Regions from separate parts of the Sinorhizobium sp. CB7 genome, predicted to be linked through region 3. Evidence: predicted binding sites of a transcription regulator. Region 3 holds the regulator's gene; each other region holds the start of a gene.
What was found. Region 3 encodes LexA, which represses DNA repair genes until DNA is damaged. Its sites were predicted from a motif close to TGTTCNNNNTGTGTTCNG; they were not measured.
Positions count from the first base shown of each region.

Region 1 (7,346 bases), on a different contig from region 3:
CAGTCGCTATTCACGTTCGTAAGAAAAATGAAGCCGCGTATGAATTGGCGAGCCGTATTAATGATGCGGGTGCTCGTGCCGAACTCGTCGAGGGTGATCTCGCCGATCACTCGGTGGTGGAAACACTTTTAACGCAAGCTTCCGCGAAATTGGGCGCCGTGACGCTTCTCGTGAACAATGCATCCAAATTCGACGCTGATGAGGCCATATCTCTCGATCAGGCTTTATGGGACGAGCACTTTGCAATCAATCTTCGCGCCCCTGCGTTTTTGATGCGGGACCTGGCCCGGCAGTTGCCGCCAGGCCGTGTTGGTGCGGTTGTGAATGTCATCGATCAGCGAGTCTGGAAGTTAACGCCCCAATTCGCCTCATACACGCTTGCAAAGGCCGCACTTTGGACCGCGACGAAGACCTTTGCGCAGGCCCTGGCGCCCCGGATAAGGGTAAATGCCGTAGGGCCAGGTCCGACGCTCAGCAATGTGAGGCAAAGCGACGATGACTTTGCACGCCAATCGGGCGCCGTTCCGCTTGGCCGCGGGAGTTCCCCAGATCAGGTTGCCGAAACGGTTGCTTATCTGGCGCGAGCCGAGAGTATCACGGGCCAAATGATTGCCGTCGATGGCGGACAGCACCTTGCCTGGCAGACGCCCGACGTCATCGGCATCTCAGAATAAAAACGGAGAAAATTATGAATGTTACGCGCTTGTCAAAGGCGTTTCTCGTCCTTTTGATCGGACTTTTCGGTGTGCTGGTCGCATCGAACAATATTTTTGACTATCAATCGAATTTCAATTTCGTCCAGCATGTCATGCTCATGGATACCACATTTCCGGGCAATGACTTGATGTGGCGCTCGATTTCTTCACCGTCCGCGCATCACGCGGCCTACTGGCTCATCATTGCCGGAGAGATGTCGGCCGGGGTACTCTGTGTCTGGGGAGCAATTGGGCTCATCAGGGCATCCACTCTCCCACGGGAGATTTTCTCAAAAGCGAAGCGAACGGCAACTTTGGGACTGACGCTTGGGATCTTCGTCTGGTTCTTCGGCTTCATGACGGTCGCTGCAGAATGGTTTCTGATGTGGCAATCGCAACAGTGGAACGGTGTGCAAGCCGCATTTCGATTTATCGTATGCATCGCCTTGGTTCTGATTTATTTAAATCAGCCGGAATCCGATTAAGCCTGCTTGATCTTCATGTCCCTTGAATCAGTCAGCGCAGACGATGGGCGCAAGATCATTTCAATGATGTGACGAGCGAGCCACTGGTCCGATTCTCATCAACAGCGTCGCGGGTTCCGCGGCGTGTCTGGGACAATACCCTTCATGTCGGTCCCCTGCCAATACGGTAGACTGACGCATTATCCTGCCGCTCACGCTGGCCCTTGTATGAGGGGTGCCGAAGCTTACCGTCATCGGTCCAAGCCCGATACTCGATTTCAGCGATCAGAGTCGGTTGAACCCAGATCGCGCCCTTGCGCTTAAGCTCCACCGGCGGCTTCGCCGTCTTGATCTTGTCGAGATCCTCCCGAAGACGGATTGTCTCGCGTTCTTTGAAACCAGTGCCTACACCGCCGACGTAGACGAGATCGTTACCCTGATAGGCCGCGAGCAGCAATCTTCCAATGCCACCCCGCGCCGCCGCGGAAGGCTCATAGCCGATGATAAAGAAGCTGTCGCTTTGGACGCATTTGATCTTGAGCCAGTCACCGAGACGACCCGATCGATAGGGCGAGTCGAGCTTCTTGGCGATGAGCCCTTCGAGCCCGTGCTCGCAGGCCGAAGCGAACAACTCGTCGCCGTCGGCCTCGATCGCTTCGGAAAGCCGGATGGCGCCGAGAGCCTCGGCTGGAATGACGCTCTCGAGCATCTGCCGGCGCTCGGAGAAAGTCATTCGCCGTAGATCATGCCCGTCTAGATACAGGATATCGAAGACGAAGAAGATCGCTTCAGCGGCACTTCGCTTGCCACCCCGGCCGCCGAGCGCCTGCTGCAGGCCTCCGAAATCGGAGCGGCCCTGTTCATCGAGCACGACGGCCTCGCCATCGAGGATCATCGTTCCGCCAAACCGAGACGCCGCCTGCGCGATCGACGGGAACCGATGCGTCCAATCATGGCCACCGCGAGTGATGACGCGGACTCGCGTCGGCTCGACGTGGATCGCGAGACGATACCCGTCCCATTTCACCTCGTAGATCCATTCCGTGCCTTTTGGAGGTTTCGATACTAGCAGCGCCAGACATGGCTCAATGCGATCTGGCATCGGGTCAAACGGCAGTACCGGCTGCGTTGGATCACGCGGTTTTCGTGCACGGCTTCGAAGCGGCGCTTCGGCGACGCCCAACAGGGGTTGCGTTCTTTTTCCCGGTGGCTTGGTCATACCGACAGTGCATCAGACGGGATCTGAAGAGTCGAGTCCTTGGACCGAGTGACTGTAGGGATTACTCACGCGATGCTGGCACTGCGAACGCCAACTCCGTGGACATAACTGAAATTCAACAGCATGCCCGCGGAAAGGGGCGATCAGACCGGCATCTCTGGTGCCAGTACGCAGTCTATGCGGGGCACTTGCGGAACGGGTAACAGACCGGTTGCAGCCGGGTGAAGCGAGATGCGAAGGCTGCCGTCGGGATCACCCAACCTGTTCCACAGCGAGAGTGCCGGCCGCGAGCGGCCTGATCAGCGACTTTGCCGGAACGGTCGGATCGAGCCAGCCGGCCCAGGCGCTGTGCTCCAGGATGACGATCTGTCGATCATGATATGGGGCAATGTCGGGACCAGGCTCCATCGTCAGCATGGTGAAGGCTTGCCCGACCTCCGGCGTTTCGCGCCAGATGCCGGCGATACAGAAGATCGGCTCATTCTTCTTGGTGAATAACCACTTGTCCTTGCGCTTCTTTTTCGGGTCCTTCGGATCGGTGAACTCGTAAAAGCCATCGGCGACGATCAGGCAGCGATTGGACGTGAACTCCCGTCCTTCCGAGCGGAAATTATACACCGGCCGCTTGTTTGGCCCGGGCCAGCTCCAGCGCCGCTGCACGAGCTCACCCTCGTCACGGACCCCTTCGATGGTCCGGACGATCGGGCCGCTATCGGTGATCTTGATGTCCTCACGTGCCTCGATGTTCGGCGTGCCTTCGCCGAAGCGGATCTTGATCTTGAGGTCGGCGAAGTCCTCGACAATCGAGGCGACATCCACCATCAGGCGATAATCATTGCACATTGGGCCTCCTGTTCTACGCAAGCAGGTCAACTCGCCACCGAGCCGCTTCAGATGCAATATATGCTTCGATTGCACCAGGACGAGCAGCTCTTCGGCTTGCTTCGTTGGGAAATCGGCGAATCTTTTGATGAGTGCTGTTTGAGGCTCGAGAATGGTGGTCCCATCTCGGACGTGCCGTGGGACCATCTGAAATTCGGTTTCAACTGAGCGCATCGAGTTAGAATAGCAGTTTCCGAACATTCTTACGATGACGGCTACACGATTGCCGTGGGCGCTCGTTCCTGATATGTTCTTCCTATTATGAACGCGACCGTTTTTCGATCCGATGCCCCGCTCGATGAGCGGCGCGTCGTGATCAGACGCCATGATGGCGATGTGGAGATGGTGGAACTGGCCTGGGGCCTGCGTCCTCGAGACGGCGGTCCTCGCGCTGTGAACGTCGTACGATCCGAGGGACGGACGTTCCCGACCCACCGCTGCCTGGTGCCGGCGTCAGAATTTCGCCATAAGAGCTTCAGCTTTTCGCTCGCCAATGGCGACTGGTTCTATTTCGCGGGGATCTGGCGGCCGGAAACCGACGCTTGGCCTGAGGCCTACGCCATCCTGACGATCGAGGCGAACGCCGATATCGCGCCGTTTCACGATCGGCAGATGGCGGTGCTGACACGGGATCAAAGGATGGCCTGGCTTGACGGACTGGTGGCTGAAGACGAAATCCTGCGACCGTTGCCGCCAGGAACATTTCGGATCAGACGCCATGGAGCCGCTCCCGCCCAGCAAATGCTGGCGATCTAAAGGGCAAGGCGCAATTGTGGCTCCGCTCGGGTGGCCTGCCGCTCCAGCGACGACAGCGAGACGCCGAGCAGGCGAATGCCTTTGCGCGCCGGGAAAATCGGCGCCAGCAGCAGGTCGACCACCTCCTCGAGATCCTTGATTGCCGGCAGAGGTGCCATAACGGTCTTGCTGCGGGTGATCTGGCTGAAGTCGGCATATTTGACCTTCAGAGTGACGGTTTTGGCGCCGATCTCATTGGCCTCGCAGTAACCCCATACCTTCTCGATCAGCGGCTGCAGCCCTTCTCGCGCCTGGTCGTAGGAATGCAGGTCCTCAGAGAACGTGTCTTCCGCACCAACGGACTTCCGCACCCGGTCCGGTTTCACCTGGCGATTGTCGATGCCGCGGGCAATTCCGTAGAAATAGGGTCCCGACTTCCCGAAATGGTCGACCAGGAACTCTAGCGTCTTCTGCTTCAGATCGGCGCCGGTCTCGATCCCGAGCCGATGCATCTTTTCAGCCGTCGCCGGGCCGACACCATGAAACTTCTTGACGGGGAGAGCCTCGACGAAGGTTGGCCCGTTCTTCGGCGTAATGACGGCCTGACCATTGGGCTTGTTCAGGTCGGACGCCATCTTGGCGAGGAACTTGTTGTAGGAAATCCCGGCCGACGCATTGAGGCCGGTGACCTCTCTGATCTTCGCGCGGATCTCCGTTGCAATCTCGGTGGCGATCTCCATGCCCTTCAGGTTTTCGGTGACGTCCAAGTAGGCCTCGTCGAGTGAGAGCGGTTCGATCAGCGGCGTGTATTCGGCGAAGATCGCGCGGATCTGCAACGAGACGGCCTTATAGACCTCGAAGCGGGGTTTGACGAAGATGAGGTCGGGGCATTTCCGTTGCGCGGTTACCGAAGGCATTGCCGAATGAACGCCGAACTTGCGTGCCTCGTAGCTCGCGGCCGCCACGACCCCACGGGCGGCAGGATAGCCGACGGCAACCGGCAGGCCGCGCAGCTCGGGATTGTCGCGCTGCTCGACCGACGCATAAAAGGCGTCCATGTCGATGTGGACGATCTTGCGCGGACGCTCGCCGCCTTCCGCATTTGTCATGGCCTAGCTTTCATCAGGACCATATCCATTGCCCAAAGATGGGAAGTGCGCGCCGCATTTATCACCCTCCGGCGTCTGCATTCGCCAGCAGCCCATCGCGAGACGCCGGCGGATCACCGCGAAGCTCACACCGGTCCCAAACGTTTTTACCAGCAGCTTGCGCTCAACTGTGCACCGGCGATCGCACAGGCGGCAGATGAATTCAATGAGCGGCTCATGGTGATCCCTCAGTCTCGGATCCAGATCGTTCACAGGCTCCGGCCGAACCATGCGAAAAAATTCCCATTCCTGCCATCGATTTGAATCCATTCACCGAATCACTCGTCAGCTGCCGCGCTCAACTTCGGCGCGTTACGTGGCGCATTGACTCGTTTCCCTCATGAGAACAAATAAAGAACATATTCTCACATCTCAAGTCGAAAAACGGGTTGCCGTAAGGAGATCATGACTACAGCCGCCGCCACTTCGAATGCTGTTCTCGACGAGTTGCGCGAGAAAATCGCCAGCCTGGAAGGGACGGGCTTGCGTCGTCGAATGGTCCTGCCATTCGGTGTTGGCGAGATCGACGCGCAGCTGCCGGGCGGAGGTCTCGCCTATGGCGCGCTGCACGAAGTCGCCGGCGGCGGAAACGGCGCGATCGACGGGGCGGCAGCGGCGCTATTCATTGGCGGCATCGCAGCGCGCACCACCGGCAAGGTGGTCTGGTGCCTCTCTCGCTTCGATCTGTTCTTTCCGGCACTCGCCCAGGTCGGGCTTCATCCGGATCGCGTCATCTTTGTCGAATGCGAAAAGGAAGAGACGGTGCTGGCAAGCTTCGAAGAGGCCTTGCGTTATGGTGGCCTCGGCGCCGTCGTCGCCGAACTGGTGCGCCTGCCGATGACGGCGTCGCGCCGGCTGCAGCTTGCGGCGGAAAAGTCGGGAACGTTGGGTCTGGTGATCCGTCGCTGGCGGCGCCAGACGGAAGCCTCGGACTTCGGCATGCCAACGGCTGCGGCAACCCGGTGGCGGATCTCGGTACTGCCGTCCGAGCCACTCCCCGTGCCGGGCGTCGGCCGGGCGCGCTGGCTGGCGGAACTGATGCGGGTGAGAGCAGGAGAGGGAGGAGAATTCATTATCGGAGCATGTGATGGCCAGGGTCGTATCTGTCTTTCTTCCGACGCTGCCGACCGACAGGATCAGGCGCGCCGATCCTTCGCTCTCTCCTGACACGCCCCTCGTGGTGATCGCCAGGAGCGGCTCGAAGCGCTGGGTCGCAGCGGCCGATCGTGCAGCGCTTAAACTCGGCCTTCGTGTCGGCGTGCCCGCCGCCAAGGCGCAGGCGCTGGTTCAGGGCCTGATGATGATCGATGCCGATCCGGCGGCAGACCTCGCGGCGCTCGAACGGCTGACGCTCTGGGCCATGTCGCAATATTCTCCGATCGTCGCCATGGACCCTCCCGATGGCATCGTCATGGACACCGAAGGCGCCGACCATCTTCAGGGAGGCGAGGAGCTCATGCTCTCCGGCCTCGTCAACCGGTTCCGCGGCCGCGGTCTCCTTGCGCGAGCGGCGATCGCCGACACATGGGGTGCCGCGCATGCGCTCGCCCGCACCACGGATCGCGAGACGATCGTCATTCCGCATGGCAAGACAGCCAAGGCGGTGAACCAGTTGCCGCTTTCATCGCTGCGGCTGCCGGCCGAGACCGTCGCGAGCCTGCGCACTCTCGGTTTTGCCACCGTCGGCGATCTTGCGGCGACGCCGCGCGCACCGCTGACGCTACGCTTCGGGTCGGAGGTCGGACGGCGACTTGACCAGATGTTCGGACGCCTCGCCGAGCCGATCGATCCGATCCGGCCGGCAGATCTGATCGAGGTCCAAAAATCCTTTGCTGAACCGATCGGCGCGCCGGAAACGATCGAGAAATACATCACCCGCCTCGTGCGGCAGCTCTGTCTCGAGCTCGAGAAGAAGGGGCTAGGCGTGCGGCGCGCCGACCTGATCGTCCACCGCGTCGATAACACGCTTCAGTCGCTGCGGGCGGGCACGGCCAAGCCGGTTCGCGATATCGCCTGGCTGACAAAACTCTTCCGTGATCGCATCGAGAAGATCGAGCCCGGCTTCGGGATCGAGAAATTGAGCCTGGCCGCCGTCCTTGTCGAACCGCTCTTCAATGTGCAGTCGGCCTCCACCCTGATCGAAGAGCAGGTCACCGATGTGGCGCCGCTCATCGATGTGCTTGGTAATCGCGGCGGCCAGCGG
Region 1 is NZ_JAULLL010000011.1:102,339-109,684, forward strand. It holds gene AAE029_RS21255 (SDR family oxidoreductase) at 1-674, shown strand, start outside; gene AAE029_RS21260 (DUF2165 family protein) at 746-1,180, shown strand; gene ligD (non-homologous end-joining DNA ligase) at 1,323-2,378, opposite strand; gene AAE029_RS21270 (SOS response-associated peptidase family protein) at 2,631-3,221, opposite strand; gene AAE029_RS21275 (SOS response-associated peptidase family protein) at 3,519-4,016, shown strand; gene dinB (DNA polymerase IV) at 4,013-5,104, opposite strand; gene AAE029_RS21285 (ImuA family protein) at 5,549-6,310, shown strand; gene AAE029_RS21290 (DNA polymerase Y family protein) at 6,231-7,346, shown strand, end outside.
Region 1: AAE029_RS21285 (ImuA family protein) is a predicted target of LexA. The motif match lies at 5,486-5,503, and genes of this name have one in related genera.

Region 2 (7,346 bases), on a different contig from region 3:
TATTGCCCGGTCGCATCGAGCGTCTGAACCAATTTGCTCGCGGCTGCCGAAAGCGCCTCGTAGTCATTACCGACGAGCGCCATCTGCAGGCCGTTGCCGGCGCCGCGGATGCGCAGGCTGTTGGAGGAGATCGCGTTGCCGCGCAGCGCCGGTACTTTTGCCGCAGCCGCATTGATATCGGCGACGATCTCGCTTTGGCTGCGCTCGCGCTCGTCCCAGGGCGCCAGCGTCAGGACCATGAAGCCGCTGTTCAATGAGCCGCCCTGCCCCGAAATCGAAAAAATATTTCGGATATCGCCGCTGTCCACGAGCGGCTGCAGGTATTCTTCCACGCGCTGAAGCTGGTCGCGCGTGTAATCGAGACTCGATCCCTGCGGCGTCGTCATCCGCATCATCACCATGGCGCGGTCTTCGTTCGGTGTCAGCTCGTTCTTGACGTTCGCGAACGCCAGGAGAGCGGCAGCGGCAAATAGCGTCGAAAAGACGATGACCACCAGCGGAGCATTAAGACAGGCATGAAGCGTCTTGCGATAGATAGCGGCGAAAGCCTCGCCGAACCGACCCAATAATCCATGATCCTCCAGCATCTCCTTGGTGAGCATGCGTGAGGCGAGCATTGGGCAGAGCGTCAACGCTACGATCGAGGACAGGCCGACGGAGAAGGCGAGCACGAAACCGAATTCACGGAAAAGTCCACCGACCTGGCCCGGCAGGAAAGACAACGGTATGAAGACGGCAGCGAGCGTCGCGGTGGTCGCAATGACGGCAAAAAAGACCTCGCGGGTGCCGAGGACGGCCGCCGCGCGCGGACCCATTCCCTCGGAGCGACGACGCACGATATTTTCGAGAACAACGATGGCGTCGTCGACGACGAGACCGGTCGCCAGCACGATCGCGAGCAGCGTCAGGATGTTGATCGAGAAGCCGACCATGTAGAGCGCAGCTAGCGTTCCCGTCAGCGCCACCGGCATGGTCACCGCCGGAATGAGCGTCGCCCGCCAGTCGCGCAGGAACAGATAGATCACAACGGTCACGATCACCGCCGCCAGCACCAGTGCCAGCACGACTTCATGGATCGCGCCCTTGATGAAGACGGCATCATCGCTGGTGATTGCGATGCGCGTGCCTTCCGGCAGGGTCTTGGAAAGCTGCTCGACCGCCGCCTTCACGCCGTTCGAGATGTTGAGCGTATTCGATTGCGCCTGCCGGATGATGCCGAGGCCGACGCCCTGCACGCCGTTGGAGCGGAGCGCGGTCGATCCATCGCGCGGACCGAGGGTGACCGTCGCCACGTCGCCAAGGCGCACGCGGTCCTGGATGATCAGATTGAGAAAATCTTCCGGCTTCTGCAGGTTTGCCGTCGCGCGAACGACGATATCCTGAGTGGTACTCTTGAGAGAACCGGCGGGCACATCCAGCGCCGCGCTTTCGAGTGCCTGCGTCAGGTCGCCGATCGTCAGGCCGCGGCTTGCAAGCGCACTCTGATCCACGTCGACACGGAAGATCTTTTCCTGGTCGCCATAGGTCTCGACATCCGCCACCCCGTCGACGGCGGCAAGCCTGTCGCTGATTTCGTTTTCGACGAGTTGCGTCAGGTCGTCCATGTCAAGATTGGTCGAAGTGACCGCGAGACGCATGATCGCCTGGGAATCGGAGTCTGCCTTGACGATCTGCGGTGGATCGGCGTCGTCCGGCAACCGATCGGTGATGCGGCCGATCGCATCGCGCACGTCATTGGCGGCAACGGCAAGATCGGTGGCGTCGGAAAATTCCAGAGTGACCCGGCTTTGGCCGAAGGAGGAACGCGACGAGATCGACTTCAGTCCGCTGACGCGGGCAACCGCGCCTTCGATGACCTTCGTCAGCTCCTGGTCGATCGTCTGCGGTGACGCCCCGTCGAAGAGGGTCCGCACGGTAACCACGGGCCGGTCGACATCGGGCAGTTCGCGGACCTCGACGCCGAAATAGGCGGCAAGTCCCGCAACCACCATGAGTGTGTTGAAAACCAGCGCCAGGATCGGCCGTCGGACGAAAAGCGCCGTGAATGTCTGTTTGCCGGAGGCCGGATGGGTGTGGATCTCATCGGTCACGCTCATTGCGACGCGACCTCCTCGGTGCCGGCGGCATCATTGGCAAGGCGCACATTGCCGCCGTCCCGGACACGCTGGAGCCCCTGGGTCACGATTGCGTCGCCGTCGCTGAGATCGGCTTTTATCAATACGAAATCCGGATTCCGCTGAACGATGCTGACGCGCACCTTCCGCGACTTCCCGTCCTTGACCTGCCAGACGAAGGAACCTTGCGAATCCCATTGCACCGAGAGGGGATCGACGGCCGGATATTTCTCTCCCGGAAAGCGCATGCTGACGCTGAACGACATGCCGGCGCGCAGCTCGTCGGAAGCATTGTCGATGCGCGCCCTTAACCTGAGCGTCCGGCTTGCGGCGTCGATGCGGTTATCGATCGCCTCGACCTCGCCGGAGAATACCTGTCCCGGGCGCGCAACCGAGGTCGCCTCGACCGGCTGGCCGACGCTGACGGTATTGGCGAAGCGTTCCGGCACCCAATAGTCCACCAGGATTTCGGATCGGTCGTCGAGTGTTACGATGTTCGATGTGGTCGTGACGTTGTCACCGATGTTGACTGGCACGATGCCGACGATGCCGTCGATCGGCGCTGTTATATTGCGGCGCGCCAGATTGAGTTCGGCCGCCTGAAGCTGCAGCCGTGCGCCCTGCTCGGCGATCTCGGCGTCAAAGACGTCCATGCGAGACACGCTCGACTTGATGGTGTGGTAAAGTTGCGACTTCTCGACCGCGCTCTTCAGCGCCACCTCCGCCTGGCCGCGGGCGATGATCTGCTCCTCGCTGTCGAGCGTGGCAAGTACCTGTCCCTGCTTTACTGTGTCACCCGACTTGATCAGGATTTCGCGAATGGTGCCGGAGGCCTGCGGCGTCACGACGACGGAGCGAATGGCATCACCCGTGCCGATCGCGTTCAGCCGGTCATTGACGACTCCCTGTACGACAGCTCGCGTCACCACAAGCGGCGCCTGATTGCGTCCGCCGCCGCGGCGGCCCTGCCCCGAATCGCCCTTTGTTTCATGCTCTGTCGTTGCAGGAGCGATTGCGGCCACCAGTTCGGAAGGAACACCTGCTTTTTCCAGTATGGCGCCGGCACCGGGGACGAACATGACCCCTGCGGCAAAGCCGATGGCAATAATAACGAGAGAAAGAGCAAGCTGCTTCCAAAATGGCATTCACGTCTCCGAAAGGACTCAGGGCGTCGTTCAGGCGTCGGTCTATAGAGGCGTAAGGAAACATTTCCCGCCCGGGCACCGTAATATCATATTTTTGAAGCCCCTCGGCAAGCATAGGTGCCTGTTATTACAGAAATGTAATCTGAAGTATTGGTAACGAGATTGTGCTCATCCTTTGCCGGAAACCGGTAAAAAAGGCTGCGAGCCACACGCATCTGTTGACATCTGCCCGCCTCGCAAGGCGTAGGAATGAAAGCAGAACATCTTTTCTGGTCTTTCCCTACCGAATCACTACATTACGCGGCATGAGCAATAGTTTCGACGATATTCCCTTCTTCGACGAGGAGCCGGAGAATGCGCCGCGCAAGCCGGCCGCTCCGGCAGCGGCTCCGCGCGGCGGCATTGCCGCCCGCGCGATGGCTGCCCGTGACAGTATCCGCCACTCCTTTTCCTATCTCGACGGCCTTAACCCGGAACAGCGGGAGGCGGTCGAAACGCTGGAGGGACCTGTTCTCGTGCTTGCCGGTGCCGGTACAGGCAAGACAAGGGTATTGACGACCCGCATTGCCCATATCCTCAACACGGGCCGCGCCTTTCCATCGCAGATCCTCGCCGTCACCTTTACCAACAAGGCTGCGCGCGAGATGAAGGAGCGGATTGCCCATCTCGTCGGCGGCGCCGTTGAAGGCATGCCCTGGCTCGGCACCTTCCATTCGATCGGCGTCAAGCTGTTGCGGCGCCACGCAGAGCTTGTCGGCCTCAGATCGGATTTCACCATCCTCGACACCGATGACGTCGTTCGCCTCATCAAGCAATTGATCCAGGCGGAAGGCCTCGACGACAAGCGTTGGCCGGCCCGTCAGTTCGCCGGCATGATCGACACCTGGAAGAACAAGGGGCTCGGACCCGCCGATATCCCGGAGGGCGATGCCCGCGCCTTTGCCAACGGCCGCGGTCGCGAGCTCTACGCCGCCTATCAGGCACGGCTGACGACGCTCAACGCCTGCGATTTTGGCGATCTGCTCTTACATCCGATCGCCATGTTCCGCAGGAATCCGGACGTGCTCAAAGATTATCACGCTCGCTTCCGCTATATTCTCGTTGACGAGTATCAGGACACCAACACCGCTCAATATATGTGGCTGCGCCTGCTTGCGCAGCGGCCGAAGGGCGAACCGCAGAATGTCTGCTGCGTCGGTGACGACGACCAATCGATCTACGGCTGGCGCGGTGCGGAGGTCGACAATATCCTGCGCTTCGAGAAGGACTTTCCCGGCGCCAAGGTCATCCGGCTGGAGCGCAACTACCGCTCGACCGCCCATATCCTCGGCGCTGCCGGACACCTGATCGCGCACAATGAAGGCCGCCTCGGCAAGACGCTGTTCACAGACCGGCACGAATCCGAGGACGTCAAGGTCCAGGTGCACGCGGCCTGGGACTCGGAAGAGGAAGCCAGGGCGATCGGCGAGGAGATCGAGCAGCTTCAGCGCCAGCAACACAAGCTGAACGACATGGCGATACTGGTGCGCGCTTCCTTCCAGATGCGCGAGTTCGAAGATCGCTTTGTAACACTTGGCCTCAACTACCGCGTCATCGGCGGCCCTCGCTTCTATGAGCGCCTCGAAATCCGCGATGCGATGGCCTATTTCCGCCTCGTCTGCCAGCCGGCGGACGATCTCGCCTTCGAGCGTATCATCAATACGCCGAAGCGCGGATTGGGCGACACGGCGGTGCGCGCGCTGCATGACTATGCCCGCGCCCGCGATATTCCCATGTTTGCCGCCGCCGGCGACATGGTCGAGACCGACGAGCTGAAGCCGAAGGCGCGCAAGGCGCTTTTCGATGTCGTCATGTCCTTCCGCCGCTGGCAGAGCCTGCTCGAAAACACGCCGCATACCGAGCTTGCCGAGCAGATCCTCGAAGAGTCCGGATATACGGACATGTGGAAGAACGACAAGACGGCCGAAGCCCCGGGCCGGCTCGAGAACCTTAAGGAGCTCGTCCGATCGATGGAGGCTTTCGAGAGCATGCGCGGCTTCCTGGAGCATGTTGCGCTCGTCATGGAGGCCGACCAGAACGAGAGCATGGATGCCGTTTCGATCATGACGCTGCATTCGGCCAAGGGGCTGGAATTCGACACCGTATTCCTGCCCGGCTGGGAGGAAGGCCTCTTCCCGCACCAGCGCTCGCTTGACGAATCCGGTCGCGCCGGTCTCGAAGAGGAACGGCGCCTGGCCTATGTCGGGCTGACGCGCGCCAAGCACCGCTGTCACATCTGGTTCGTCTCCAATCGCCGCATCCACGGTCTTTGGCAATCGACGATCCCGTCGCGCTTCCTCGATGAGCTGCCGGAAAGCCATGTCGAGGTTGCGGAGATGGAACAGTCATACGGTGGCTACGGTCGCGGCGGCTACGGCCAATCGCGCTTCGACAAGGCCGATCCCTTCGCCAATTCCTATTCGACACCCGGCTGGAAACGTGCCCAGGCCAACAAAACCGACGCCACCCGCGACAACTGGGGCAATCGCTCGGGCTATGCCGTCGAACGCATCGGCTACGGCGAAAGCGGCCCCAAGGGCCGCACGATCGAGGGCGAGCTCGTCGCCAAATCCACATCCACCGAACCGTCTCGCTTTGCCGTTGGCGACCGGGTCTTCCACCTCAAATTCGGCAACGGCAATGTCTCGGCAATAGAGGGCAACAAGCTGACGATCGATTTCGATCGCGCGGGGCAGAAGCGGGTGCTCGACGGGTTCGTGGAGCGGGTGTGATCCTAATCAGCCCGTAGTCCAAATGATGCTTATTAGCCTTCGGCGCTGCCCATCGCGCTCACTATGTCATCCATCCTGCAGAGGATGGCATCTCCCATGAACGCCATATTGGCAAAGGATCGCTCCGCCGCCTCTAGGTGCCCGGTGCCACAGGCGTCGCGGATGACGATGGGCACCAGCCCCAGATCGGTCGCGTGCCTCACCGTCGGGTCGATGCCAATTTCGGTAGCAATGCCGCATATCGCGAAGGCAGTAAGACCGAGATCGCGCAGGATGATTGAAAGCGGCGTACCCTCGAAAGCCGAAAAGGTGATCTTGTCTAGGATTATTTCGTCGTCCCGCGGCCGAAGTTCGGGAACGATATCGAATCCTGGCGTTCCGCGGAGGAACCAGGGGCGCACGGCTTCCGGGTCGTCTGTTTTCTGCCAGGCCATCGCCTGCCGCAGCTGGAATGCTCCCATCAGCCGGCGTGGCACCGACATATGGCGCAGGAAAATCACGGGAAATCCGCCGGCCCTTGCTGCTTCCAGAACCTTCAGCACATTTGTCGTGATGCGATCACCGTCATCCAGCTGCCGGACAATTCCGACCTGCATGTCGTAGACAATCAACGCCATGCGGCCGGGATGGCAGAAATTCTCCATCGTCTTGCCTATCGTTACGGAAGCAATCACCGTCATCTCCATCTCATCGGAGCCGGCCGCAGCGTAATCCGGGGCATCGTCGACCGTAATCTCACCTGAATTTCGCGCCTCGCTCCGAAAGCAATCGTCGCAGCATGCTTCGATGACAATGGCTTTCGTCCTCGCAATAACATCCGACCGCGAAGTTGGTTGTATGAGAAAGCGCCGCCAGAACATCCAGCAACCTGCTCGTGTCCGGCGCGCTCATTTCCTTAAGATAGCCGCGTAAGAAACTATCCCATTCCGCCTGCGTCTCGGACGCACGGCCCTTCGACATCAATTCCTGGCTCGGCGCCAGCATTGGCAGCCAGACATCGAAATAGTTGCGGCTGGCGAACTCGCTCTTCGGCACGCCGCGCGGTGGGCGGCGGACCGTGCCGATGCGCAAACCCTCGTCGACGGCACGCGGGGAACCGAGTTGGACAACACTGATGGCCACCGATTTTTCTCCGTCCCGATTTAGATCCACCAAGCCAACAAAATACGCTACGGCGTGAGGCTCGCCAAGAAAAGGCTTTTTTCTCCGTGGCGAAAATGTCTGGAGTGCAAATATCGACGGAATTGTCTCGGTTAGATCGCGCGCGGCACCGTCAACAAGAGCGTTCCGCGTAAGGCGAAAACTCATCACACTCG
Region 2 is NZ_JAULLL010000014.1:89,204-96,549, reverse strand. It holds gene AAE029_RS24750 (efflux RND transporter permease subunit) at 1-2,096, opposite strand, end outside; gene AAE029_RS24745 (efflux RND transporter periplasmic adaptor subunit) at 2,093-3,259, opposite strand; gene AAE029_RS24740 (ATP-dependent helicase) at 3,565-6,030, shown strand; gene AAE029_RS24735 (cysteine hydrolase family protein) at 6,063-6,710, opposite strand; gene AAE029_RS24730 (DUF488 domain-containing protein) at 6,766-7,152, opposite strand; gene AAE029_RS24725 (hypothetical protein) at 7,304-7,346, opposite strand, start outside.
Region 2: AAE029_RS24740 (ATP-dependent helicase) is a predicted target of LexA. The motif match lies at 3,505-3,522, and genes of this name have one in related genera.

Region 3 (7,346 bases):
ATGACGTATCGAATTCGGCGACCATGATGAGGGAAGCCAGCAGTTGGACCAAAAGACGCCTGAATGCCGAAAGTTGATAGCGATCATCGGCGACACCGAGCGCGAGGATGATCGCCAGGGCGAGCCAGTAGTTCACAGAGAGGCTTAAAAGCTGTCCGCTCACGCTGGAAACGATCGCGAAGGCAGCGAATATCGCAATGCCTCCGCAAAGCGGTATATGCCCGTCATGGCGCTTCCTCGCATCAGGATGGTCGACCAGGGCAACGGTAACCGACACCCTTCTCAGCACCGTGATGAACGCAACGCAAAGCATGAAAGCGAGAATATTGCTCAGTATAAGCCCAGACATCTTGACCATCCCCTCGGCGCGCGACGTAGCCGATCCCGACTGCAAGCCAGAGACCCTGCGACGGAGGATAAAATCTCCTGGGAGTTTGCTGATACGTGGGAAAAAGAAGCCAATTTTCAGCCATAAGACGTTGCCGGCGAATAGGCCTACTACTTGCGGCGATATCGGTCGCACCCCAAAGGGCAATGAAATTCGATGGACCAACGCCTTTCCTTTGGAAAGGCGTTCATGCCGGAGAAATCGCAAGAAGAGGTGCGCGTCTGGCTATGACTGGCAGACCCACCTCATCGAAAAGGACGCCCCTTCGATTACCGAGAGCCGGTCGATAGTGGCGAGATCAAGTGACGGCCGCCGAAAATAGCAGTGATCGGTTATGCGTGGCGAAAAGACCTGGTGAGCGCGGTTGCGCCGGGTCCGAGCGGGGCATGAATTTAAGGCAATGCCCGGCAGCTCGGAGCGATGCGAACGACCAGCGAGTTTATATTACTGGATGTCAGCGTAGCCAGTAACACCGCTACCGTAATTTGGGCCCATGCCTTGCGGCTGTGCGTAAGTTGTGTTGCTTGCGCCAGTGGTTGCGCATCCTGAAAGCGTCAAAAGCGCCATTACTGCGGCGGCCAGAAGATATTTCAGAGGCATGGTGTTCTCCGATCATGGGTGGCTGCCAGGCCTCCAGGGGCCAGATCCAAGATTTTCCATTAAATCATCTTCGATGGCAAGCGAGCTTATACGTTCAACCGGAGTTGTACCGCGCGGATGAAAGCAAATGAGGGCATTCAAGCGCGTCGACGAGATCAGCCTGACACAGTTACGAGCCAAGCGCCCCTGCCGATTCCACATGAGAACAGATCGAGACCTTATCCTCTTGTCGGCGTGGAATGATGCAGTGATATCCGAGATAATGCTTCTATAACAATAAGTTAAGTAGAGACAATGGCGGAAGAGGTGGGATTCGAACCCACGGTACGGTTTCCCGCACGCCGGTTTTCAAGACCGGTTCCTTAAACCACTCGGACACTCTTCCATCTTGCTGAAAAGGTTGAAAAATCTACATTCTGTTGATTTCTCGAAATCGGCGATTGCGACCGATTTGCTACCCAATCATTCGATGGGTGGCTTTTTAGCAGCTTTGATCGCAGCGTCAACTTGTTCCGCAGCGTTCGCCGGATAGCTCGTGTGAGCCCTAAAAGTATCCGACCAACCATCGAAGTTCTATTCGACGACGATTGGGGGAAGCGCAAGGACGAACTTAGAGCAGGCTTGCCCCTCATGGCATCGGCGCTGCGGCCTCAACCTTACCTTTGCCGATGCCATCCGCCGGCTGACGACAACAAAACGACCCTCTTTTCTTACAGAGAAGCACAGGTGCCCATGGCCCTTTCACTAGAGCAACGTTTATCCAAGCCAAACGGTCCCCGACCGATTGTTCAAAAACTTCGATTCTCCAGTGTTAATTCAATCGCCGCTTATTCACGCCAATGGTGCGCTACCCACGGTGTGGGGAGGATATAGTGCCGCAAGTATGTCAACGGTGACTTTGTTCCCCTTCGGTTGGCCTTGAAGACGCCGAGTATGTGATCGAGCGGCGTCGCTGACAGGCCTTTGGGGCCGAATTTGCCGTCAATCGCATTTTGGGGATGAAAACCGCGTGGAAATAGAACAACTCGCGCGCTGGTCGGCAAGTGCGGGACGAGTACGTAGTTCAAGGGCATTGGCCAACGACAGTCCTGTCTGAAATGCAAAACCCAGCGTCGAGGATAGAACTTCAGTTTGCCCGGCGCGTTGCGGGTGAGAAAGCGTTGCTCGTATTTATATTCATCGGCGATCGCCTGAGGGTTGGCGCGAAACTTTTCCTGCAAGGGGACGAGCTTGCCTACGGGGAATCGGAAGACGGAGGATTGGCCGAGACGCTCGAAGGGTGTGGTCTGGTTTTGAGCCATGACAACATCATCCGGATTTCCAACCTCGAAGAACGGGTCGAGAGACGCGACGACAACCAAATCGAGATCCAGATAGAGCACCGGACCGGAGAGGCTGCCGAGCTTTGGACCCCAGAGTCTTGCCTTTTGCCAAATGCCCTTCGTGTTCACCGGCATTTTCTCGAGATCAAGATCCGGCAGGTCTTCGCACAGTATCCCCGGGTTCAATCCTTCCCTGTTGTCGGTGAAGCAGGTGAAGGTGAAGGGCGGTGTGATGTTGCGAGCAACCATACCGTAGAGTCGATTGATGAATGTTGCACCGTACTTGGTCCCCCAATTCATGCAAATGACTTGCTTGACGCCACCGCTCGCGGCAAGAATTCTCGTCATCATCCCGCTGAATTTTCCTGAACGACCAAAAGAATTTTTGCGCCAATGTCACGGCACGCGCAGACACCATTCAGCGCCGCTTGCAAAAATGTGCACGTGTACGATTGCATTTTAAACCTGCCAAGTATCGACCGGGTCGTGATCTTCGAATAACAAGCAACCCGACCGCGATCAATCCTGCAATCAGTTACACTTCACGTCTTCACTGAAGTGATGTTACTTTGCCTCATCAGCCGAAGAAGCGAGTTGCAGAAGAATAAAAGCCACTGTTGCCTCGTCTCAAATATCGCGTCGCTGAAAACGCGGTATGAAGGACCCAGCGCGATGGCGGGACGTGAAATCTGCGACGGCCTTCCACGATCAGTATGGCGACACACATTGACGACGGGGGCCGTAATAGGGCTGATAAGTGTTGTCCCATGCGCGATAGGATCGATATCGACTGTAGCACCAGTTCGCGTGCCCATTGCCGCCGTAATATCTCGGCTGCGACGCCAGAGCGCCGATGATCGCCCCTGTCGCCAACCCACCGATGATAGCGGCTGCAGCGTCTCCGTGATCGTACCTGCGATAGTGACGGCGCCGATAGTAGCCGTCGCGGTAGTAATCACCGCGATAATAGCCGTCCCGATAGCTGTAGCGACCGAAATAGCTGCGTGGGGAGTTATTTTCACGGTCCCACCGCCTGATATGGGGATTGTTGCTGCCGTAACGAGGAATGAACCTTCGATGATCGACTTGCTGAACATCCGAGGACGCCTCGACTCCAGGCATTGTCATTGCGGCGGGCAAAGGAAAAGCTTCGGCCGGGGCAACACCTGTAAAGGCAGTTGTGGCCGACAGGATGATGATGGCTAGCTTTTTCATGTCTTCCTCACCTTGTCGGAATGATGCGAGCATCGCATATCATCTTACCCTCAACGTGAACCGAAGGTGAACGTTCGAGCGCTCCCGAAAATGTTACCGGGACGTTCCGCCTTCAATTCAAGCGCCGGGTCCGAGCACGACAATGCGGTGAGCGACGTTCATGCCGGGTTCCCGCGACATGCCTGCCTTTGGCAGGACGCCACAGCCTATCTCTCGTGCCACTGTGTGCGGTTTCGGCGAGCCTCAGAAACCCATTGGAGGCGCATAGAAGCAGCGCACGGTATATTCGTTTGGGAAAAGGCAAAGATGATAGGCGCCGTCCGGAGACTCCATCGTTTGCGTCTGAGGAACGAAGAACACGTGCTTGTGTGTCGCCAGGCGGTGATCACCGGGCAGCAGGGTCACCTGAAATCCCTTCGGAACGGGACGAACCGTCTTCGATGAAATTTGCTGGCAATCACCGTTGTGGCCGTCTCCATTGCAACAATAGGGCTCATAGGTAAAGCCGGACGGAGCTTCATGCGCGCCGGCAGCAGTGGCAAAAATTATGGCAATCCCTGCAAGAATCATTCGCATGGCATCCTCGCTTTTCCGAAAAGCGGAGATCTGCGGCAGGCCGCTTTATCCGCCACAGCACTAAAGTAGAGGCCGATTGAAAACGGGCTAGAGCGATCTGCACCGAACTGCTACCGGCGGCACCACTTGGTCCTGAAACAACTAATATGCCCTATTGTCCGGCATTTTTCAGTCCAAATTCCAACATGGGGCCTGAAGCAAAAATATTTTGAGTATCTCGAAAACTTTCACGAAAATTTAGGTACTTGCGGAACACATATGGAACATATAGTGTCTGTTCTGGCTTTGTTTCACCGATCTGGGGTTCCAGCAAAAATGTTGACGCGCAAACAACAGGAACTGCTCCTTTTCATACACGAGCGGATGAAGGAATCTGGTGTTCCGCCATCCTTTGATGAGATGAAGGACGCGCTCGATCTGGCATCAAAATCGGGAATCCATAGGCTGATCACAGCGCTCGAAGAGCGTGGCTTCATTCGCCGCCTGCCCAACCGGGCTCGCGCGCTTGAGGTTATCAAGCTGCCCGAGGCCTATAGCCCGAGTATTCAGCCACGGCGCGGCTTCTCGCCGAGTGTCATCGAAGGAAGCCTTGGCAAGCCTCAGCCGATTGCGGCTGCACCGATAAAGCCCGTTACTGAGGATCCCGGCAAATCCGTCTCCATCCCGGTGATGGGCCGCATCGCCGCCGGCGTGCCGATCTCGGCCATCCAGAACAATACGCATGACATCGTCATTCCCGCCGACATGCTCGGCAGCGGCGAACATTACGCTCTCGAGGTCAAGGGCGATTCGATGATTGATGCCGGCATCTTCGACGGCGACACGGTCATCATTCGCAATGTTACGACGGCCAATCCCGGCGATATCGTCGTTGCACTGGTGGATGACGAGGAAGCAACGCTCAAACGGTTCCGGCGCAAGGGCGCATCGATTGCTCTCGAAGCAGCAAATCCCGCTTACGAGACGCGCATCTTCGGCCCCGATCGCGTCAAGGTTCAAGGAAAGCTCGTCGGGCTCATTCGTCGCTATCATTGATTGAAGCGGGCGTTTCCAATGTTGCCTGCTCCGTGAAGCGATCCGATCGCCAATCATAGGCGCGGTGCCGGTTCCAGGGCCTCTCCAACGTATCGAAGGCGGTTTTGATAACCGGCCCTTCCTGATCGAAGCGTATTTCCACTGCGCCAGTCTTGCGTAGTGTTTCTCCGGTGAAAAGTGCCGCACCCGACCTGCAACGGTCAAAGCGGAGCCTTATCGACGTGATGACGATCTGAGCGGTGTCGCATGCCGGGCCAAGATAGGCAGCATCGTCGATCGTCGTGACTACCTTTCCGTTCGGCAGCTTCGTCGTGCACCATGCCCTCTTTGCGCAGACGAAGCCCCTATCCGTTCCTGCCTCCGTTGCGGCACGCATGGCTTCCCTCGCCTGCTGGCGTTCTGCAGCATCCAATCTGCGGCGGGACTTGCTTGAAGCGGAGGGGTTGGCCTGCTCCCCATCAATGGTTTTCGGCCTTCGGTGCTGAGAAATCGCAAGCGCATGCTGCCACTGTTCGAAGATGAAACTCGGCGGGCGATCGCGATTGGTAGCGAGCTCGTCGTCATGAATCACAGCGACAAGCCCACCATCCTCGGAAATCAGCATGTCCGGCTGTGGCGCCGGCGGCACTAGGCATACGAGAATCAATGCGATCGCAAGCGTGAGCGTTCCCGTGTGCCGCAATTTCGTGCGAAGCAGAGTGAGCAGCAGAAAGCCCCCGACCATGACAGGAAAGAACCACGACGGCAGGCGCCCGACGTCGATATTGCCGCCCCAGTCCGCGATGGTCTTTGCAATGGCGATGACGAGATCGAGGCCGAAACCGACAACCTTCCATAGCGTTGGATCCAGACCGAAGGGCATCAGCAGCATGGCGAATAGCCCCGCCGGCATCACGATGAAGGTTATGACCGGCATGGCAGCCAGGTTGGCGGCAAGGCCATATGTCGCCAATCGGTGAAAATGCTCGATTGCAAAAACTGCCGTGGACAGACCTCCGATCAGAGATGTCAGCAAAATCCCACCGAAGAACCGCGCGGCCAGCAACAGGGCAAGCAAGGCAGGATTTGTGGTATGGAATGGCGTATGAGCGGGCCGGTCCTTCCAGACCGCGTAGCCTGCAATCAGTGCCAGCGTAGCAGCAAACGACATCTGGAAGCTCGGCCCCAGAACTTCGGATGGCGATAGCACCAGTATGACGATCGCCGACAGGGCGACATTGCGGAGGCTGAGCGAAGGGCGGTCAAAGAAGACCGCAATCAGCATGATGGCCATCATGATGAAGGCGCGTTCGGCGGAGACTCCGAAGCCGGAGATGAGGAAATAGGCAGTAACTGCAACAAGCGCACCGAAGGCCGCGATCTTCTTGGTCGGATAAGCTTGAGCCATCCCGGGAAGGAGGCTCAGTACGGAACGGAAACCGATAAAGAAGATGCCGGCCGAAAGCGCCATGTTCAGCCCGGAGATGGCGATGATATGCGCCAGTCCGGAAATACGCAGTGCCTCAGTCGTCTCCTCCGAAATGGCGCGCCGCTCATCGGTGACGAGCGCGGCGGCGAAAGCGCCGGTATCGCCCGGCAGAATCGAGCGAATGCGATCCCCTATTCCGGCTCTCAGTCCGTGGAGCCATTTTTCGACCGCAACCATCCGCGGCTCTTCGGTGTCGGCCCCTGAACGAGGTACGCGTTGCGGCGCTCCGTAAAAATAGCCGTTCGCACCAATGCTATCGAAATAGGCACTGAAAGCGAAATCATTCAGCAGCGGCAGGGCCGGCCCAGCGGGCGGTACGAGACGCGCACGCCCGGTCAGCGTATCGCCTATTTCGAAGGGAAGATCCATGCCGCGCGAGATAACGGAAATCCGCCTCGGCGGGCGTTTGATCGCTGGCAGTTCGGTCTTCTCCAAGGCGAGGATATAGCGCCAACGCCCCTGCCCGCTGGTCTCACGCCGCTCGACACGGCCCGTCAATGTCGTGGTAACCGCGGAATCGAGAACCACGGTCTGCGAACGCCACGTCTCCACCTGAGACAGCACCATGCCAAGGAGAACAAGAAGACCGGCCCAAACGGTCCGTTTCACCAGAAGCTCGGCATCCCGCGAGACAAAGAGTATGCAGAAGCATACGAGAACAGCGACAGTGAGTGCGATGGCCGAAAAATCGGTTTCAGTCTTAAACCAGATGACGGCGCCCGTTCCGATACAGACGGGAACA
Region 3 is NZ_JAULLL010000019.1:35,817-43,162, forward strand. It holds gene AAE029_RS28420 (MraY family glycosyltransferase) at 1-349, opposite strand, end outside; tRNA gene AAE029_RS28425 (tRNA-Ser) at 1,284-1,373, opposite strand; gene AAE029_RS28430 (glycosyl transferase) at 1,816-2,661, opposite strand; gene AAE029_RS28435 (BA14K family protein) at 3,019-3,525, opposite strand; gene AAE029_RS28440 (hypothetical protein) at 3,769-4,101, opposite strand; gene lexA (transcriptional repressor LexA) at 4,417-5,136, shown strand; gene AAE029_RS28450 (ComEC/Rec2 family competence protein) at 5,117-7,346, opposite strand, start outside.

Region 4 (7,346 bases), on a different contig from region 3:
TCTATGGTCCATCCAAAGACGTTCCCTCCAAATACGATCGGAGCGATCTCGATTCCCGTCTTTCCAAGCACTCGCCTATCCATTCGTTTCTCCTTCGCGAAATCCGGTTCGGTGCCACCCCATGCGTTCGTTGGGCGACGACAATCAGATATCAGATAGTTCGTTCGTGAAGTCTTCCAGCCCTTCGCAGGCCGACTCTCACAGCTTCCGTGCGAACTTCTGACGCACGTCGGCCACTCCCGCCTCCTCCCTATCAGATTCACACATTGTCGAAAGCTGAGAGGAGGAGGGATACGCCGCGTTTGAGGACCTCTGTTCCGCCGAGGTGAAGCGGCTGTCGGCTCGTCTTCACATCCGCCGACAGATCAACGCAAGGGCGGTCCGCGGCCATGTTGACTCCGTAGTTAACTCAGCCGAAAACAGCGCTGGAGTTATAGAGTTGAAGGAGACCTGTTGATGGTCGATGAGAGTGACACTGGATCGATTGCCGCGGAGGCGGAGACCGATACTCAGGAGAAAAAGCCCCCGGTCAAGAAGCAGACATCACGGCGGCGCCAAAAGACAGCAGCCGAAAGTGTAGGAACTGCATCAAGGTCAACTGCTGCAAAGCCGCAGGTCAGAAAGTACAGCGGGCAAGAAAAGGCTGAGAAGCTGAAGCTGATAGAGGCGCAGGTTGTCGAAGGCACAGGCACACTCAAGGATGCCATCAAGAGCGCTGGCATATCGGAGCAGACCTACTATAACTGGAAAAACGTCGTGAAGCCTGTTGATCAAAGCGACAAGACGCCTGCTCCGGCTGGCGATGAATTGGCGGATCTTGTTCAACTCGAAGAAGAGAACAAGAGGCTCCGCAAGCTTCTGGCCGAAAAGTTGCGCAAGGAAAATGCCGAGCTGCGCAGAAGGCTGGGCATGGATTGATCCAAGATTGAGACGCGGCCTCAGTTTCTCCGGGCTCGCCTTGCCTGACCTTGGCTCTCCGCCAATGTCCCGGTTGGTGCGAGCGATCTAAGACGCGAACGCTTCTTCCGGATAGCCCAGAAATCTGGAAGCGATAGGATCGGCGCGAAGGACAAATCGCCCCACGCGCCCGAATGTGTTGAAGCGCGCGTTGCTCAGATATATGGGTCCTCCAGCATGGATACGGTGGCGCTGATCGGCGCCTGCTTTTCACGGACTGCTTAGGGTTGAGATACATATGAAAACGCCACAACGGAAGTTCACCGTTGAGTTTAAGTCGGCGCGACGTCAGCCAAAGTCGCGGACGAATTCAATTTGGGGGGATATGGACCTCAAGGCTTTGGTCCGCGACGCGGAAGACAACGCACCGCATCTGTTCAAGTCAAATGAAGCATCTGGCGTAACTGATGAAGGTCGAGACACCTCGCCTGATCTCATGAAATCGGATTCTTCCAACCAACCCGCTGGCGATGTCGAGATTTCATCGGCAGCGGCGCCGCCGTCTGATGACGCAGCGGTGGAAGAGCGGAGTCATCATGAAGCCGACCACGGTGCAGTCGAAGCTGTGGTGCAAGTGCACGAACCAGTGTCACAACCTCGAAGAATATCAAAGGGTACCTCCCAAAAGCGCCGCGAACGTGCTCCCGACTCCGCGGCTGCGCCTGTTCCGGTTGGTGCACAAGAAACTCAAGGCGCACCATCCAGGACCGCTGACGATCACGTCTCCTTCGAAGAATTGGCCGCTCTTGATTCTGAAAACAAGCAGCTCAAGAGGCTGTTGGTCGAACAGCTGCGTCTGGAGAACGCGCAACTCAACAAGATGCTCGAGCGGTTTGATGTTGCGAGCGAGACCGCTACAAGATGATTGTCGCGTCCGGACGAGGAGCCGGGTCAACGACGCGGTCCATGATACTAGCGCCTTAAGGCGCGCCATCATCACGTCGTCGAATTACTCCTTTAGGCACTGCGGTTCGTTTCCCCTCAAGGCCATGGGCCATGGCTTCTGATAGGGACGCTGTGCCGACGGGCTTGGGCACTCGAGAGAAAACGACACTACCGGCTGGCCCTGGCCCTTGCTTGCATTGTCTTCGCCTCAGCCGCTGGTTCCCAGATATTGGGGTGGCCGAGCGGAACGTGGATCGAAGCCTGGGTCGTTTTCGTCCGTGATAACAATTCGACAAGGCGGGCAAGCCGGTGTGCCCTTTCCAGCCGGGACGACCTACTCATCGGGCGTGCCGAAAACCTCATGGCAACTCTTGCAGGCACTCGCGAGCGCCTCGAAAGATTCGCGAAGCTTCTGTTTGCTATCCCCGGCAGTAGCCTTAGTCACGAAATCTCCAGCTTCTGAACGTCGTCTTGGAAAACCTCAGGCTGCTTCCAGATGGTGGGGTCGGCCTGACTATGATGATCGATGCTTGCCGGCGGGAACATGTTCCCAATCTCGTGGCAATTCTCGTGCAGATTTCGGCATGGCGCCGGATTGAAGCTGGATCAAAAGGCTGTTTGCCGACGAGCATCTCGCCGATGGCTTTCAACTCCTGCTGCATGGTCTTCATCGCCTTCATACGCACGGCAACGATGCCGTGCGCTCCCTCATGGGCAAAGGCCGCACCCACAGTAAAGCCTGTCAGAACAATGACAGCAGCTCTGCCAAAGTTGGTGCCCAGCATGTGCTAAAACTGCCTCTCCAAAGAATGGCGGTCGTGAAATCTATTGGGCGCCGCCGACCGGTATCATGAGGTGCTCGTAAGGGCTCCCCGCCCACATTACCCAGGGCTGTGTCATGTCCGCCATCTCGCCAGGTCTTGGATAGTCCTTGATTGTTCCTTCACCCCCATAATTGAATATCATGACGTGCGGCGGCTCCTGCATCCACTTCATTCCCTCCGGTGGCTTCGTTGCGAAAGGGTCTACGTTGCTGGGCGTAGTGCCACCCTGGAGCATGTATCCGAAACCCACCTTGCCCTTGGGCGGCTCACTCTTATTCGCCCACGCCATAACCCACTCCAGGCCGTTTGCGTCGACGCAGTTCGGATCGTTAGCCGGGTTGGTCGGATCGTCTGGAATGCAGGTGAAGTTGTTCGTGCCCTTCCGAAGTGTCCGCACCTTTCCATTCGCATCGAAAGCGATCACCGTTGCATTATTTCCGATCTGTTCCGGAGCTGCCGACACAGCGTTGGCAATCATCTCCTCATCGGTTTTCGGAGACGAAAACTCTCCTTTGACCTCTTGGCCGATCACGGCGGTCGACCAAACAAAAGCAGTTCCGCAAATCATCGAAACCAAGGACATGCGCATGAGAACCTCCCCAATCTTGACATTGCGGGCAGGATGCCCGGCTCCGCCAACCAACTATTCACGTCCCATTTTGACGCTACGTCAAATCAATCTTACCGGTAAGTTGTATGGCCCCGGCAGTCGCACGGCCGTTGATGTGGCAGCAAGTTCTCGATCAGGAGGCCATGATGCTCTTAGAACTTGGCTCGACCTGTCGTCGCCTATAGCTGCGACGACACGCTGTCGCTCGTCTCGCTGGTCGCAGCCGGTCTCGGCGTCGGCTTCGTGCCGGAATGGACGAGGGAGCTGCCGAACCGCGGCTTCGAGCTCAAGAAGGTGAGGGGCGTCGACTTCAAGATCGCCCTCGGCGTTACCTGGAAAAAGGAGGATCCGACCGCCGCGCGCGACGACATCATTGATATCGCACGATCATTGGCACGGCCGGGGAGGTGAGGGGCGGGGCGGGGCTACTCGCCAGCAGATGCGTCAAAAATCGTTCAGCGATCCGGGCGTTCGATTTCGACGATAAACTCGTATTCCTCCAACATGCCGTGGGTATCAGATCCGGTCCGCGCCACCGTCCAGTAATCGCGGGTCACACCAAATACAGTCGACACGCGCACGATCTCCCAATCGCTTCCGGCCTTCTTACGCCTCGCCCAATAAAAGCCTTCCGGCTTCAAATCCGATATCTCAATCATGTGCACCAGGAAAATCTACGAACTCGTCGGGAACGCGTATGCTCCGATTCGATGACGTTGCGCATCATGCGCCGAGACACTCCACCAGCAGTTTTCGCTTGAAGCGTTGCTGCCGGTACGGATGCGGCAGTCTAGTTCGACAACCATCGCGCGATAGTCCCTGAGTCCTGGGATTTAGTATTCGTCGGTCGGTCTCTGCATCCGAAAAAAATTTGTCTGTCGGGCATCACTTTGAATCCGCTCACTGAATCGATCGAAAAGGTCAACGACGATTCTCCCCTTTCAAACATGCAGATTGACTCAGTTACGCATTGAGAACAAATACGGAACATAATCGTTTCCCACAAGCAGATATCACCTTCCGTGAAGAAGGAGAACATGAGCCGACTTGCCTCCAATACCGCCCTTTCTGACCTGCGCGAACGCATCGCGCACTTGGAGGGAGGCACGGCGCGCAAGCATGCCGCTCTTCCCTTCGGTACCGACGCAATAGATGCCCGCCTGCCGGGAGGCGGGCTCGCCTATGGCGCGATCCACGAGGTGGCGGGCGGCGGCAACGGCGCCGTGGATGGAGCCGCGGCCGCGCTCTTCGTCGGCGGCATAGCCGCGCGGACGAGGGGCAAGGTCGTCTGGTGTCTCAGCCGCGCCGACCTGTTCGCGCCGGCACTGGCGCAGGTCGGCCTTCATCCCGACCGGGTCATCTATGTCGAAGCCGGACGGGAGGAGGATGTGCTAGCTAGCTTCGAGGAAGCCTTGCGCTACGGCGGCCTCGGCGCGGTGGTGGCCGAACTCGTGCGCTTGCCGATGGTTGCATCGCGCCGGCTGCAGCTCGCCGCCGAAAGCTCCGGTACGCTGGGCTTGGCGATCCGGCGATGGCGCCGGCAGACCGAGGCATCGGACTTCGGGATGCCGACGGCAGCGGCGACCCGATGGCGGATTTCCGTGCTGCCGTCCGAGCCGCTCCCGGTTCCGGGCATCGGGCGTGCGCGATGGCTGGCGGAGTTGGTCAGGGTCAGGGCGGGGGAGAGCGCGGAATTCGTTATTGGAGCTTGTGATGGCCAGGGTCGTATCTGTTTTCTTTCCGACGCTGCCGACGGACCGGATCAGACGCGCCGATCCTTCGCTTCCGCCCGACGTTCCGCTCGTGGTCATCGCCAGGAGCGGATCTAAGCGCTGGGTCTCGGCGGCGGACATGAACGCGGCAAGACTTGGCCTGCATGTCGGCATGCCCGCGGCCAAGGCTCAGGCGCTCGTGCAGAGGTTGATCGCGGTTGATGCCGATCCGCGCGCAAATGCCGAAGCGCTTGAGCGGCTGACGCTCTGGGCGCTGACGCAATATTCGCCAGTCGTGGCGATGGACGCTCCCGACGGAATCGTCATGGATACGGAGGGCGCCGACCATCTGCAGGGCGGCGAGGAGTTGATGCTGTCCGGCCTTGTCAACCGGTTCCGCGCAAAAGGCCTCGACGCTCGTGCCGCAATCGCCGACGCTTGGGGCGCGGCGCATGCATTTGCCCGTGCGACGAAGCAGGAGATCGTGATCGTGCCGCCCGGAAAGACGGTTCACGCCGTCGGGCGCCTGCCGATCTCATCGTTGCGCCTGCCGGCAGAGACGGTTTCCAGCCTGCGCACGCTCGGCTTTGCGACTGTCGGCAAGCTGGCGGCCACGCCCCGCGCACCGTTGACGCTGCGCTTCGGCCCTGACGTCGGCCGCCGGCTGGATCAGATGTTCGGATACCTCGCCGAACCGATCGATCCGATCCGGCCTGCCGGGTTTGTCGAAGTGCATCGCTGCTTCGCCGATCCCATCGGCGCGCCGGAAACGATCGAAAAACACGTGAGCCGGCTCGTGCGGCAGCTCTGTCTGCAACTGGAGAAGCGCGAGCTTGGTGTGCGCCGTACCGACCTCCTCGTCCATCGCGTCGACAACACGATCCAGGCGCTCAGAGCCGGCACCGCTAAACCGGTACGCGACGCCTCGTGGCTCTCCAAGCTGTTCAGGGACCGTATCGAGCGCATAGACCCCGGCTTCGGGATCGAAAAGCTCAGCCTTGTTGCGACCATGGTCGAGCCGCTTGATCAGATGCAGGCCGCTTCCTCGCTTGTCGAGGAGGCAGTAAAGGACGTCACGCCCCTCATCGATATCCTTGGCAATCGCGGCGGCCAGCGGATTTACCGGGCCGCTCCGGTCGCAAGCGACGTTCCCGAGCGAAGCGTACGGCTGGTTGCGGCAACCGCAGAGGAAGAGGGGACGACATGGCCGTCGCAGTGGCCGCGGCCGCCGCGTCTTCTGTCGCGTCCGGAGCCGATCGAGGTTGTCGCACTGCTCCCGGACCATCCGCCGGCTTCCTTCACCTGGCGCGGCAAGCGCCACCGCGTCGCGCGCGCCGATGGCCCGGAACGCATTTTTGGGGAATGGTGGGCGAGACGCGCCGAATGGATGGCGGTCCGCGATTACTTCGTGGTCGAAAACGAGCGCAGCGAACGGTTCTGGGTCTATCGTTCCGGCGACGGCGTCGATGCGGAGACCGGGTCGCGCAAGTGGTTCCTGCACGGGATCTTCGCATGAGATATGCCGAACTTCAGGTCACCACCCATTTCTCGTTTCTGCGCGGAGCCTCCTCCGCGGACGAGTTGTTTGCAACGGCGAAGCTGCTTGGAATAGAGGCGCTCGGCGTCATCGATCGCAATTCGCTCGCCGGTATCGTTCGCGCGCTGGAAGCGTCGAGGGCGACCGGCATTCGGCTTGTCGTCGGCTGCAGACTCGACCTCAAGGACGGGATGTCGATGCTCGTCTATCCGACCGATCGCGCCGCCTATTCGCGGCTGACGCGGCTTCTGACGCTCGGCAAGGGCAGGGGCGGCAAGGCGAACTGCATCCTCACTCTCGATGACGTTTCCCTATATGCCGAAGGCCTGATCGGCATTCTCGTGCCGGACATGCCGGACGAGACATGCGCCGTGCAGCTGCGCAAGATGGCCGAGATCTTCGCCGACCGCGCCTACATGTCGCTCTGCCTCCGCCGGCGGCCGAACGACCAGCTCAGGCTGCACCAGCTCTCCAATCTGGCCAGCCGATACAAGGTGCAGACGGTCGTCACCAACGACGTGCTGTTTCATGAGCCTGGCCGGCGCCAGCTGCAGGACGTCGTCACCTGCATCCGCACTGGAGCCACGATCGATGATGTCGGCTTCGAGCGCGAGCGGCATGCCGATCGTTTCCTCAAACCACCGGAAGAAATGGCCCGTCTCTTTTCCCGTCACCCGGAGGCGCTTGCCCGCACGATGGAGATCGTCGAGCGCTGCCGGTTCTCGCTGGAGGAGCTCGTCTACCAGTATCCGGAGGAGGCGCTCATACCCGGCATGACGGCGCAGCAGTCGCTGGAACACTATACCTGGCAGGGCGTGAAG
Region 4 is NZ_JAULLL010000003.1:282,722-290,067, reverse strand. It holds gene AAE029_RS08450 (aldo/keto reductase) at 1-83, opposite strand, end outside; gene AAE029_RS08445 (transposase) at 457-918, shown strand; gene AAE029_RS08440 (hypothetical protein) at 1,196-1,822, shown strand; gene AAE029_RS08435 (hypothetical protein) at 2,668-3,255, opposite strand; partial or broken gene AAE029_RS08430 (LysR substrate-binding domain-containing protein) at 3,451-3,687, shown strand; gene AAE029_RS08425 (ImuA family protein) at 4,314-5,105, shown strand; gene AAE029_RS08420 (DNA polymerase Y family protein) at 4,990-6,504, shown strand; gene AAE029_RS08415 (error-prone DNA polymerase) at 6,501-7,346, shown strand, end outside.
Region 4: AAE029_RS08425 (ImuA family protein) is a predicted target of LexA. The motif match lies at 4,249-4,266, and genes of this name have one in related genera.